One region of the Sphingobium sp. VMM genome, then DNA from elsewhere that is predicted to be linked to it. Evidence: riboswitches for the same ligand, from Rfam matches in the RefSeq annotation. Region 1 holds a riboswitch; the other holds the start of a gene.
The links. A riboswitch is a leader RNA that binds a small molecule or an ion and turns the genes downstream of it on or off. The one in region 1 is predicted to bind cobalamin.
Positions count from the first base shown of each region.

Region 2: linked by a shared signal. The riboswitch ahead of ACUCV3_RS18465 (TonB-dependent receptor plug domain-containing protein) and the one ahead of cobW (cobalamin biosynthesis protein CobW) in region 1 are both predicted to bind cobalamin.

Region 1 is NZ_JBXGSI010000012.1:102,080-107,400, reverse strand. Features, by position in the region: gene cobN (cobaltochelatase subunit CobN) at 1-1,325, opposite strand, end outside; gene cobW (cobalamin biosynthesis protein CobW) at 1,325-2,377, opposite strand; cobalamin riboswitch at 2,555-2,796, opposite strand; gene ACUCV3_RS16565 (Rieske (2Fe-2S) protein) at 2,827-3,204, opposite strand; gene maiA (maleylacetoacetate isomerase) at 3,201-3,845, opposite strand; gene fahA (fumarylacetoacetase) at 3,842-5,134, opposite strand; gene hmgA (homogentisate 1,2-dioxygenase) at 5,131-5,321, opposite strand, start outside.
Region 2 is NZ_JBXGSI010000015.1:45,343-50,663, reverse strand. Features, by position in the region: gene mtaB (tRNA (N(6)-L-threonylcarbamoyladenosine(37)-C(2))-methylthiotransferase MtaB) at 1-422, opposite strand, end outside; gene dapF (diaminopimelate epimerase) at 425-1,237, opposite strand; gene ACUCV3_RS18475 (energy transducer TonB) at 1,295-1,918, opposite strand; gene ACUCV3_RS18470 (threonine ammonia-lyase) at 1,988-2,977, opposite strand; cobalamin riboswitch at 3,117-3,358, shown strand; gene ACUCV3_RS18465 (TonB-dependent receptor plug domain-containing protein) at 3,530-5,321, shown strand, end outside.

The sequences.
Region 1 (5,321 bases):
TTGGTGACGCCGCCGGTCATCAGCCGCATCAGTGCAGCGCCATCGCGCGGGGCGTCGCCGATCGCATAGCCGGCCTCGCCCAGCCGGCACAGGATCGCGGCGGCGCTGGCCGGCGTGTCGAGGCCGACGCCATTGCCGATCCGCCCGTCGCGATTGGGATAATTGGCCAGCACCAGCGCAACCCGGCGCTCGGCAGGCGGCGTGCGGCGCAGCGCTGCCCAGTTGCGCGCCAGATCGGCGACGAAGGCGACCCGGTCGGGTGCCACGCGCGGCACGACGATGCCGCACTGGGTTCGCGCGTCGAACCGCTCGGCCGCCTTGAAAGCCACGGCGCGGGTGAAGAGGCGCCCGTCCACTTCGGGCAGGGCGACATTCATCGCCAGGTCGCGCGGACCAAGGCCACGGGCGGACCCGCGCCAGCTGCCTTCCTCGACCCCCGCAAAGGCGGTCTGCAGGATCGGGCAATCGGCCTGTTCCAAGATGCCCGGTACGCGCGGAACGGACGACGAGGAGGCGGCAAAGCTGGTCGCATTGACGATGATGTCGGGCGCGATATCGGCCAGCAGCCCGCCGAGCCAGTCGCGCACGAACGGCTCGCGCAACGCACGCACATGCACGGCGGCAACGTTGAAGCCGCGCGCGCCAAGGGTCGCTACCATCGCATCGACCGCGCTCAGCGTGCCGGCCACCACCAGCGCGCGATAGAAGATCAGCAGTGCCACCGGCCGCCCCTCGACCCAGGTCGCGCGCAGCTCGGCCACGCCCGGCCGGTCGTGACCTGGCAGGTACAGGCCCGCGTCGGCGATCGGCAGCGGATGATCGGGCTCGCCCGCATCCGCGCCGATCAGCCGCGCGGCGCAGCGCAGGAAGGAGAGCGCATTGGCGGTGCCGCCCTGGCGCAGATAGTCGCGCAGCTGCTCGCGCATCGCCGCCGGCACGGTGGAAGCCAGATCCAGCGCGGGATCGCCCTCGCGCCCATCGGCGATCGCGGCGAAGGCGATGCCCCGTTCACGCGCGACCTGCGCAATCTCGTCCACGCCATAGGGCCAATAGCTCTTGCCGCCGAGCAGGATGACGCAGACGAAGCGCGCCCTGGCGATCACCTTCTCGACATAGAGGTCGACCGAATAGGGATGTTTGAGCTGCAGCAGATTGGCCAGCCGCACGCTCGGCGCATCATCGGGCAGGCGCGCGGCAGCGGCGGCGAAACAGGCCAGGTCGCTGTCCGCCACGGTCAGGATGACGATGTCGCCGGGCGGCTGATCGAGGTCGATCGCCTCCTCGCCGTCGCTGATCGTTCCCGGCGTGGCGGACAGAAGATGCATCAGCCGAGCACGGCCTGGATGTCGGCATCGATCGCGGCGCGGTTCAGCCCCTTCTGGCCGATCACCACCAGCTGGGTGCGGCGCGCTTCCTGCGGCTGCCAGGGACGGTCGAAGAAATGCTGGATGCGCGGGCCGACCGCCTGCACGACCAGGCGCATCGGCTTGCCCGCGACCGCGACCATGCCCTTGACGCGCAGCACGTCATGGGTGGCGATCAGCGCGGACAGCGCCTCCACCAGCGTGTCGGGATCGACAACGGCATCGCCGCCGACGACGAAGCTGTCGAAATCATCATGGTCATGATCCTCGCCCTCCGCCTCATGGTGCGAGGGCCGGGCGTCGAGATCATCCTCTGCCGCCGCGACGATGCCCAGCAGCGCGCCGATATCGACCGCACCATGGGCGGCGCGGACGATCTTCACGCCGGGCCGCGTCTCGGCATCGACCTGCGCCTCGACCGCGGCCAGCGTGTCGGCATCGACCAGGTCGCTTTTGTTCAGCACCACCATGTCGGCGCAGGCGAGCTGATCCTCGAACAATTCCTCCAGCGGACTGTCATGGTCCAGATTGGGGTCGGCGGCGCGCGCTGCGGCCAGGGCGGCCTCGTCCGTGGCAAAACGGCCGGCGGCGACCGCATCGGCGTCGATCAGCGCGACGACGCCGTCCACCGTAGCGCGGGTGCGGATGTCGGGCCACTGGAACGCCTTGACCAGCGGCTTGGGCAGGGCCAGCCCCGAGGTTTCGATGATGATATGGTCGGGCGGGCTCGGCCGGTCGAGCAGCGCGGTCATGGTCGGCAGGAAATCGTCGGCTACGGTGCAGCAGATGCAGCCATTGGCCAGCTCGACGATATCCTCTTCCGGGCAGGCGGCGTCGTTGCAGCCCTTCACCAGTTCGCCGTCGACGCCGACATCGCCAAATTCGTTGATGATGAGGGCGAGCCGGCGCCCCTTCGCATTTTCCAGCAGATGGCGGATCAGCGTGGTCTTGCCCGCGCCCAGGAAGCCGGTGATGACGGTGGTCGGGATCTTGGCAGATGCAGTGTTGGCCATGACAAATACTCGCGCGCCGGAGCAACCGGGGCGGGAGCGAACCGGGCGCGCACGCACGGCCGGCCGGCATCGCGGACGGGCGCTTGTTCGCCCGCAGATGCGTGACCGCGCGGCTCCAGCCGCCAACCTGTCGCTCAGACGGAACACCGTGCCCCGGCCATCCCCTGGACCAAAGCAAGAGCGACCTAAACGCCGGCAGGTCTCCTGGCTTGCGGGTCATAGCGGGAGGAACGGCCTTCCCAGGCCTCGCAGGATTTAGCGTCCGGCCCAGTGGCTGCTGATCCCGCATCGGGGACAGCTTTGTTCATCACGCTCGCCGCTCACAGTTGCAGGGACAGCTGCGGATTTGGACGCCATGGCATCCGCACCGCCTTCCCATTTTAAGCCCCCGTGGGGGCACCGGCGCGATCATGTCGGGACGATGCGAAGCCCCGTCCCTGGGCCGGTTCCTAGTCGCTTTGGGCAGCGGTGACAATCCAGCCATCAGCGATGGCGAGCGGCCAAAGCCTAAGGCGCTGACCGACACAGGGGCCGCCGACACAGACGCCATCGTCGCGGCGGAAAATGGCGCCGTGCCAGCTGCATCTGATATGACTACCGTCCGGGGTCAGATAATCGTCCAGCTGCTGCGCCAGCGGCAGGCCGGCATGGGGGCATTGGTCGACAAAGCCGGCGACATGATCGCCATCCCGCACGGCAAATCCATGGAAGCGGCCGGCGCGCATCTGCAGCACGAAATTGCGCGCCTTGCCGTCGGCGATCTGGTCGATCGGGCAGAGGCGCACGCCCGCCGGCGTCGCGAACAGGCGCGTGTCAGTGTCACTCATATGTCAGCGTCGGGCTGGCGATCGGGGTGCGCGGCGGCAAAGGCGGGGAGCGCGCATGCCGCCGCGTCCACGGCGCACAGCCGCGGAAAGGGCGTCAGGTCGACGCCGAAGCGCCGGGCATTGTAGAGCTGGGGCACGATATGGCAGTCGGCGAAGCTGGGGCTGTCGCCGAAGGCGAAGCGGCCGCCATGCCGGGCGATCAGCGTTTCGAGCGCAGCAAATCCCTCGCCGGTCCAACGCGCGATCCAGGCACGGACCTGATCCTCGCTGGCGCCGAAATCCTGCCGCAGCGCCTGCAACACGCGCAGATTGCCGAGCGGATGAATGTCGCAGGCAATGATGCCGGCCATGGCACGGACGATCGCCGCATCGCCCGGATCGGCGGGCAGCAGGGGCGGCTGCGGCCAGCGCGCCTCGATCCATTCCAGGATCGCGCCGCTCTGCGTCAGCACGGTGTCGCCCGCGACCAGCGCGGGCACCAGCCCCTGCGGCGCCAGCGCTCGATAGTCGGGCGCGCGCTGCGCACCGCTGCGCAGATCATGGGTGACCTGTGCATAGTCGACACCCTTCAGGGCCAGCGCAATCCGTACGCGATAGCTCGCGCTCGACCGCCAATAGCCATGAAGGGTGAGGTCGCTCATCGCGCCGGCACGATCATCGCGCGGCATTCGCCAAAGCCGATCGGCACATGGCCGGGGGCTGATGCCGTGGCGCGCAATGTCACCTCGTCGCCATCCTCCAGGAAGCAGCGCGTCTCGCCCGATGGCAGGATGATCGGCTCGCGCCCGCCGCTGCTGATTTCCATCAGGCTGCCATAGCCATCGCGCGTCGGGGCGGAGATGGTGCCGCTGCCGAGCAGATCGCCGGGCATCAGGTTGCAGCCATTGGAGGCATGATGGGTGACGATCTGGCTGACGGTCCAGTACATGTTGCTCGCCGGCCCCTGGCTCAGCCGCATCGGCGGCTGGCCCGCGTCGCGCATCGCCTGGGTGGACAGATAGACTTCCAAGGTCAGCGCCAGCGCACCATGGGCCTGATCGTCGGCATCGCTGAGGTAAGGCAGCGGCGCCGGGTCGCCTTCGGGCCGGGGCGGCTGGGCGATGCGGAACGGCGCCAGCGCCTCGGGCGTCACCACCCAGGGCGAGATGGTCGAATGGAAATTCTTGGCCACGAAGGGCCCGAGCGGCTGATATTCCCAAGCCTGGAAATCGCGCGCCGACCAGTCGTTGAGCAGGCAGAAGCCGGCGACATGATCGGCCGCCTCGCCGATGGGGATCGGGCTGCCCAGATCATTGCCGGTGCCGATCCACACGCCCAGTTCCAGCTCATAGTCGAGCCGGGCAGTCGGGCCGACCACCGGAACCTCGGCCTCGGGCGGCTTGCGCTGGCCGCGCGGGCGGACCAACGGATCCCCCGACGGACGGATCGAGGATGCCCGGCCATGATAGCCGATCGGCACATATTTATAATTGGGCAGCAGCGGATTGTCGGGCCGGAACTGGCGGCCGATATTGTTGGCGTGATGGATGCCGACATAGAAGTCGCTATAGTCGCCGATCCGCGCCGGCAGGTGCAGCGTGCAGTCCGCCGCCCGGTGCAACAGCGGCTCGACCGCCGGGCGATGGGCCGGGTTCGACAGCAGCGCGCTGATCCGGCGGCGCAGGGCGACCCGCTCCGCCACCGGCAGCGCCATCAGGCCATTGAGCTGGTCTTCCAGCAGCGGTGCGCAATCGATCAGCCCGGCGCCGACACAGGCGGCCAGGTCCAATATCGCATCGCCGATCGCGACACCCGCGCGCGGCGGTCCGCCGGCGGGCGAGAACAGGCCATAGGGCAGATTCTGGATCGGGAAGTCGCCATGATCCTGCGCGCTCGCAACCCAGCTGGTGCGGGCGGGATCATGGGTTTCGTCTATGTGCCGATAGCTCATGGGGTCTCGTTCATCGGGGGAAGCTGGGCCTTGCGGAAGCCGGACCAGCATTCATCATAATCGGGTTGCAGTAGCGGGCTTTCCATCGCCCAGCGTGTCGGGCGCAGCACCATGCGGCTTTCGAACATGAAGGCCATGGTGTCGGCGATGCGCTGGGGCGCCAAGTCGGCGGCGATCGCCTTGTCAT
Region 2 (5,321 bases), on a different contig from region 1:
CGATGGTCGCAGCCATTCTGCACCTCCAGAAAGGCGCGGGCATGTTCGGCAAAGGCGCTGGCCATGTGCGGCGCGGTGTCGCGCACGGCCATGATGTCGGAGACATTGACCTTATCCGCCACCGGGGCGAAGGCGGCGGCCTCCAGCTTCTCCCGGTTGCCGATCACGCGGTCCACTTCCGCCATGGCGGCGAAGGTCTGGGGTTCGGTCTGGGCGGCGCAGCCGGTGACGAGGATGCGGGCGTCGGGGCGGTCTCGCCTGGCGCGGCGGATCGCCTGCCGGGTCTGGCGCACGGCCTCGGCCGTCACGGCGCAGCTGTTGACGACGATCAGGTCGTCCTGTGCGCCGGCCATTTCGCGAATAGCCTCGCTCTCCGCGATGTTGAGCCGGCAGCCCAGGGTGATGATGTCGGGACCAGCCACGGTCAGAAGCGGTCCCAGTCCGCCTCGCCGTCGAACACATGGGTGGCGGGGCCGGTCATGCGGATCGTGCCGCCCGGCGCCCAGTCGATCTCCAGGTCGCCGCCCGGCAGGCTGACCGTCACCGGGCCGACCATCAGCTTGCGGCGGATCGCGGCGACGGCGGTGGCGCAGGCGCCGGTGCCGCAGGCGCGCGTAAGGCCGGCGCCGCGTTCCCAGACGATCAGGTGAAGATGTTGCGGGCCGACGACCTGCGCGAAATTGACGTTCACGCGGGCGGGGAAGAGCGGGTCATGCTCGATCAGCGGGCCGAGCCGTTCGAAATCGACAGCGTCCAGATCCTCGACGAAGAAGATCACATGCGGGTTGCCGACATTGACGGCGGCCGGCGCGGGCAGGTCTTCCCAACTCGCGCTCATGGTCAGCGTGTCCATCGGATAAGCGAGCGGGATCGCGTCCCAGTCGAAGCGGGGCGCGCCCATGTCGACGCTGGCGCCGCCGTCCACGCCCTTGGCATCGAGCAGCCCGGCCCTGGTGCGGATCAGCACATCCTTGCCGACGAACAGCGGCACGCAGCGCGTGGCGTTGCCGCAGGCTTCCACTTCCGAACCGTCGGAATTGAAGATCAGCATCGACACGTCGGCCTGATCACCGGGGTCGGCATCGCCGATGACGATCAACTGGTCGCAGCCCACGCCGGCATGGCGATCGGCAATGGCGCGGGCGCGCGCCTCCGTCATCGCGACCGGCGCTTGGCGCGCGTCGATCACGACGAAATCATTGCCCAGACCATGCATCTTGGAAAAGCGGCTCATCATGGCGCCGCATTTAGTGTGGCGGGGCGGAAAAGGCGAGTCTTGGCTGTGCGGGCGCCGCTATTGCGGGGAAACGCGAAAGCCGACGAGCATGGCGCGTACAAAGGGGATGGCTTGGCCTTCATTATCCTTGCCAGCTTCCAGAGTTAAGGCGCTGGCCTGGGTGCAGGCTACATCGACCAGTTTTGCCTCATCTGGTTTGACGCCCTGGCAATGGGAGACATGCCCGGATGTGTCGACCTTCACGACGATACTGGCAGTTGTTTCGCGCGCGCCATCGGGCAGATTGCTGACCTGTAATCCCAGATCAACGGGTGGTGCGGCAGAGCGTTCGGAGCCCGCCTTGCCCTGGCCATTGGAGCGCCACCACCTGACACGGCTGTGCCATTGGCTGTGGATGGCGCTACCCGTTTCGTCCGTGGCATGCGTGAACTTCGCTCTTGCCAGTATCAATGCGCAGGTTTTCCGATCCAGGGCAGTGGAGCCGCTAGATTGGGTGATGTCGCATCGTATCGCTTGACCATTGGGCGCGATCAGCAATGCGAAAAATGTAGTGCCCTCACCCTGTGGTCGCTTGTCGTCAGTAGGATAGTCCAGCGAAGTGACCCAATCCCCCGGATAATTGGCTGGTGTCGCGTTCACAAGCGCGACGGCATGGATCAGTACCGATACGATTCCCATCATTTCCCCTAAAGCCGACCCTCGCGGCATCCCCAGACCAGACTAAGGGTGACCGATTGGAAAGACTAGCGGTCAAGCGCCCCCGCCAATGATTGCGGCATAATCCTGCGGATCGACATTGGCGCCGGAGATGACGAGGGCGGTGGCGCCGTCGGTCGCTGGGGCGAGGCCGGCAAGCATGGCGGCGAGCGCGACCGCGCCGCCCGGTTCGACCACCAGCTTGAGCGTGGTGAAGGCGAAGCGCATCGCGTCGCGCACCTGATCGTCGCTGACGACCAGACCGCCTGCGAGCAGGGCGTGGTTGATCGGGAAGGTCAGCGCGCCGGGGCTGGGCGCCAGCAGCGCGTCGCAGATGCTGCGCGCGTCGGGCGAGACGCTTTCGCGCGTGCCGCTGGCGAGCGAGCGGGCGGTATCATCGAAACCGGCGGGTTCGACCGCATAGACGCTGATGTCCGGGCGGGCGGCCTTGACCGCCGTGGCCGTGCCCGCGACCAGGCCGCCACCACCGCAACAGACGAGAATCTGCGTGAGGTCGGCGCCGGCGGCCTGCGCTTGCTCCAATATCTCCAGGCCGATCGTGCCCTGGCCGGCGATGATGAAGGGATCGTCGAAGGAGGGAACCAGCGTCGCGCCGCGTTCGGTGGCAAGGGCGGTGGCGATTTCCTCGCGGCTCTGGGTGAAGCGGTCATAGGGGACGACCTCGGCGCCCAGCGCGCGGGTGTTGGCGGTCTTGATCGCCGGCGCATCGGCCGGCATCACGATCGTGGCGGGAATGCTGAGCAGGCGCGCGGCAAAGGCGACGCCCTGGGCATGATTGCCCGAGGACCAGGCGACGACGCCCGCCGCGCGTTCCGCAGCGTTCAGTCGGGCGAGGCGGTTATAGGCGCCGCGGAACTTGAACGATCCGCTATGCTGGGCCCCCTCGAACTTCACCAGCACACGCCGGCCGCAGAGATCGTTCAGCGCGGCATTCTCGATCAGCGGGGTGCGGACCGCCGCCGGCGCGATCAGCCGCGCGGCATCGGCGACGTCGGCGGCAGTGATGGCAAGCGAATCGGACATGTCGGCTCCTTCGGTAAGAGGCCCCTGCATAGCCGCCCGCCGGCGCCGCGCAACGATCCGCCGGGGCGATCCTGGCCCGCTTGGCAGGGCTTGTGCTTTGGCTTATGGGGGCCGCGCGCCGGGGCGGTCAAAAGCCCCGGACGCGCATGATCGCGCCGGTGCCCGCAAGGGCTGAAAACGGGAATGCGGTGCGGGGGGCGCAGCCCTTCCAAATCCGCGGCTGTCCCTGCAACTGTAAGCGGTGAGCGCGATGCGCAGGGTTCCCAGGCTCTTCAAAAGGGGAGGGCCGGAACCGGCCACTGGACCGCCAAGTCCGGGAAGGCTGGCGCATCGCTGCCCTGACCCGCGAGCCAGGAGACCTGCCGGCGTCTGGTCGCTCTTGCCCTGGCCCAGGGGATGGCCATGGCGCGGTGTTTCCGTCGAGCGACGCCCATGGCGGCCGGGGCCGCATCGGTGCGTGGGGCGGGGCGCTGGCGTCTTCCCGATCCTCACGCAGCGACCGCTTGTGCGGACGCCCCGGTTCCAAATCGACGGACGCCGGGGGACGATAAAATGAAGATGTTGGGGATTTCGCTGATCGCATTGCTGGCCGCTACGCCGGCATTGGCCCAGGATGACGATATCGTCGTCACCGCTTCGGGCATTGCGCAGCCGCGCGACGAGGTCGGCCAGGCGATCACGGTGATCGATGCCGACACGATCAGGACGCGCCAGGCGGTCGATGTCGTCGACCTGCTCGCCACCACGCCGGGCGTCCGCTTCAGCCGCAACGGCTCCACCGGCGGCGTGACCGGCGTGTCGCTGCGCGGGGCGGAGACGACCCAGACGCTGGTGCTGATCGACGGGGTCAAGGTCAACGACCCGAGCGGCATCGGCGACGGCTATGATTTCGGCCATCTGCTGACCGGCAATATTCGCCGGATCGAAGTGCTGCGCGGCTCCAACTCGGTGGTCTATGGCAGCCAGGCGATCGGCGGCGTGGTCAATGTGATGACCGGCGCGCCGAGCGAGGGTTTCGAGGTCAATGCCTCGGCCGATTATGGCTATAGCGACACGCTGAATGCCAAGGCCGATGTGTCGGGCACGCGCGGCGCGGTGTCGGGCGGCGTCGGCGTTGCCTATTTCAACACCGACGGCATTTCCTCGGTTGGCCGGTCGTTCGGCGGCGTGGAGAAGGACGGCTATGAGAATATCGCCACCAACGCCAAGCTGAAGATCGCCTTTTCCGACAGCCTGAGCCTCGACCTGCGCGGTTACTATATCCATGCGGATCTCGACTATGACAGCTTCTTCGGCGCGCCGGCGGACAGCAGCGACGTCAGCAAGCTGGACCAATATGTCGGCTATGCCGGAATCAACCTGGCGCTGCTCGACGGCAAGCTGACCAACCGCGCTGCCGTCACCTGGCTGCGCAACGATCGCGACTATTATTTCGTGCGCGGCACTGACCCGGACTATGGCTATTCGGGCACCAATCTGCGGTTCGAATATGAGGGCGTCTATGCCCCGGTGGATCAGGCCAAGCTGATCTTCGGCTATGAGCATGAGCGGCCGGACTATGAGTATTTCGGCTTTGGCGACATAGCGAGCGCGAAGGCGAACATCGACAGCGTCTATGCGCTGGCGGTGGTGAAGCCGCTTGCCGGCCTGGCCGTCACCGGCGGGCTGCGCCATGACGATCATAGCCAGTTCGGCGGCGCGACCACCTTTGGTGCCAACGCCAATTACACGCCGAACGCCGGCGCCACCAATATCCGCCTCTCCTATGGCGAGGGGTTCAAGGCGCCGTCGCTCTATCAGCTCTACGACACCTATAGCGGCAACAGCGCGCTGCGGCCGGAACGGTCGAAAAGCTATGATATCGGCTTCGACCAGAGCCTGGACGGGGACAAGGCGGTGCTGTCGCTGACCGCCTTCCGGCGCGATACCCGCAACCAGATCAATTATGATTATGCGACCTACACCTATGGCAATCTGGACCGGACCCGCGCCAAGGGCGTGGAAGCGACGCTGACGCTGAAGCCGGTCGAGGCGCTGACGGTGGCGGCATCTTACAGCTATGTCGATGCGCGCGACCGGTCGGGCGGGGCCACCGACGGCAATCGCCTGCCGCGCCGCGCCGCCAATGCGGTGAGCGTGTCGGCCGACTATCTCTGGTCCTTCGGCCTGTCGACCGGCGCGACCCTGACCATGGTCGGCGACAGCTATGACGACACGGCGAACACCCGCCGGCTCGACGGCTATGGGCTGGCCGGGCTGCGCGCGTCCTTCCCCGTGGGCGACCATCTGGAAGTCTATGGCCGGATCGACAATCTGTTCGATGCGGATTACGCCACCGCCTATG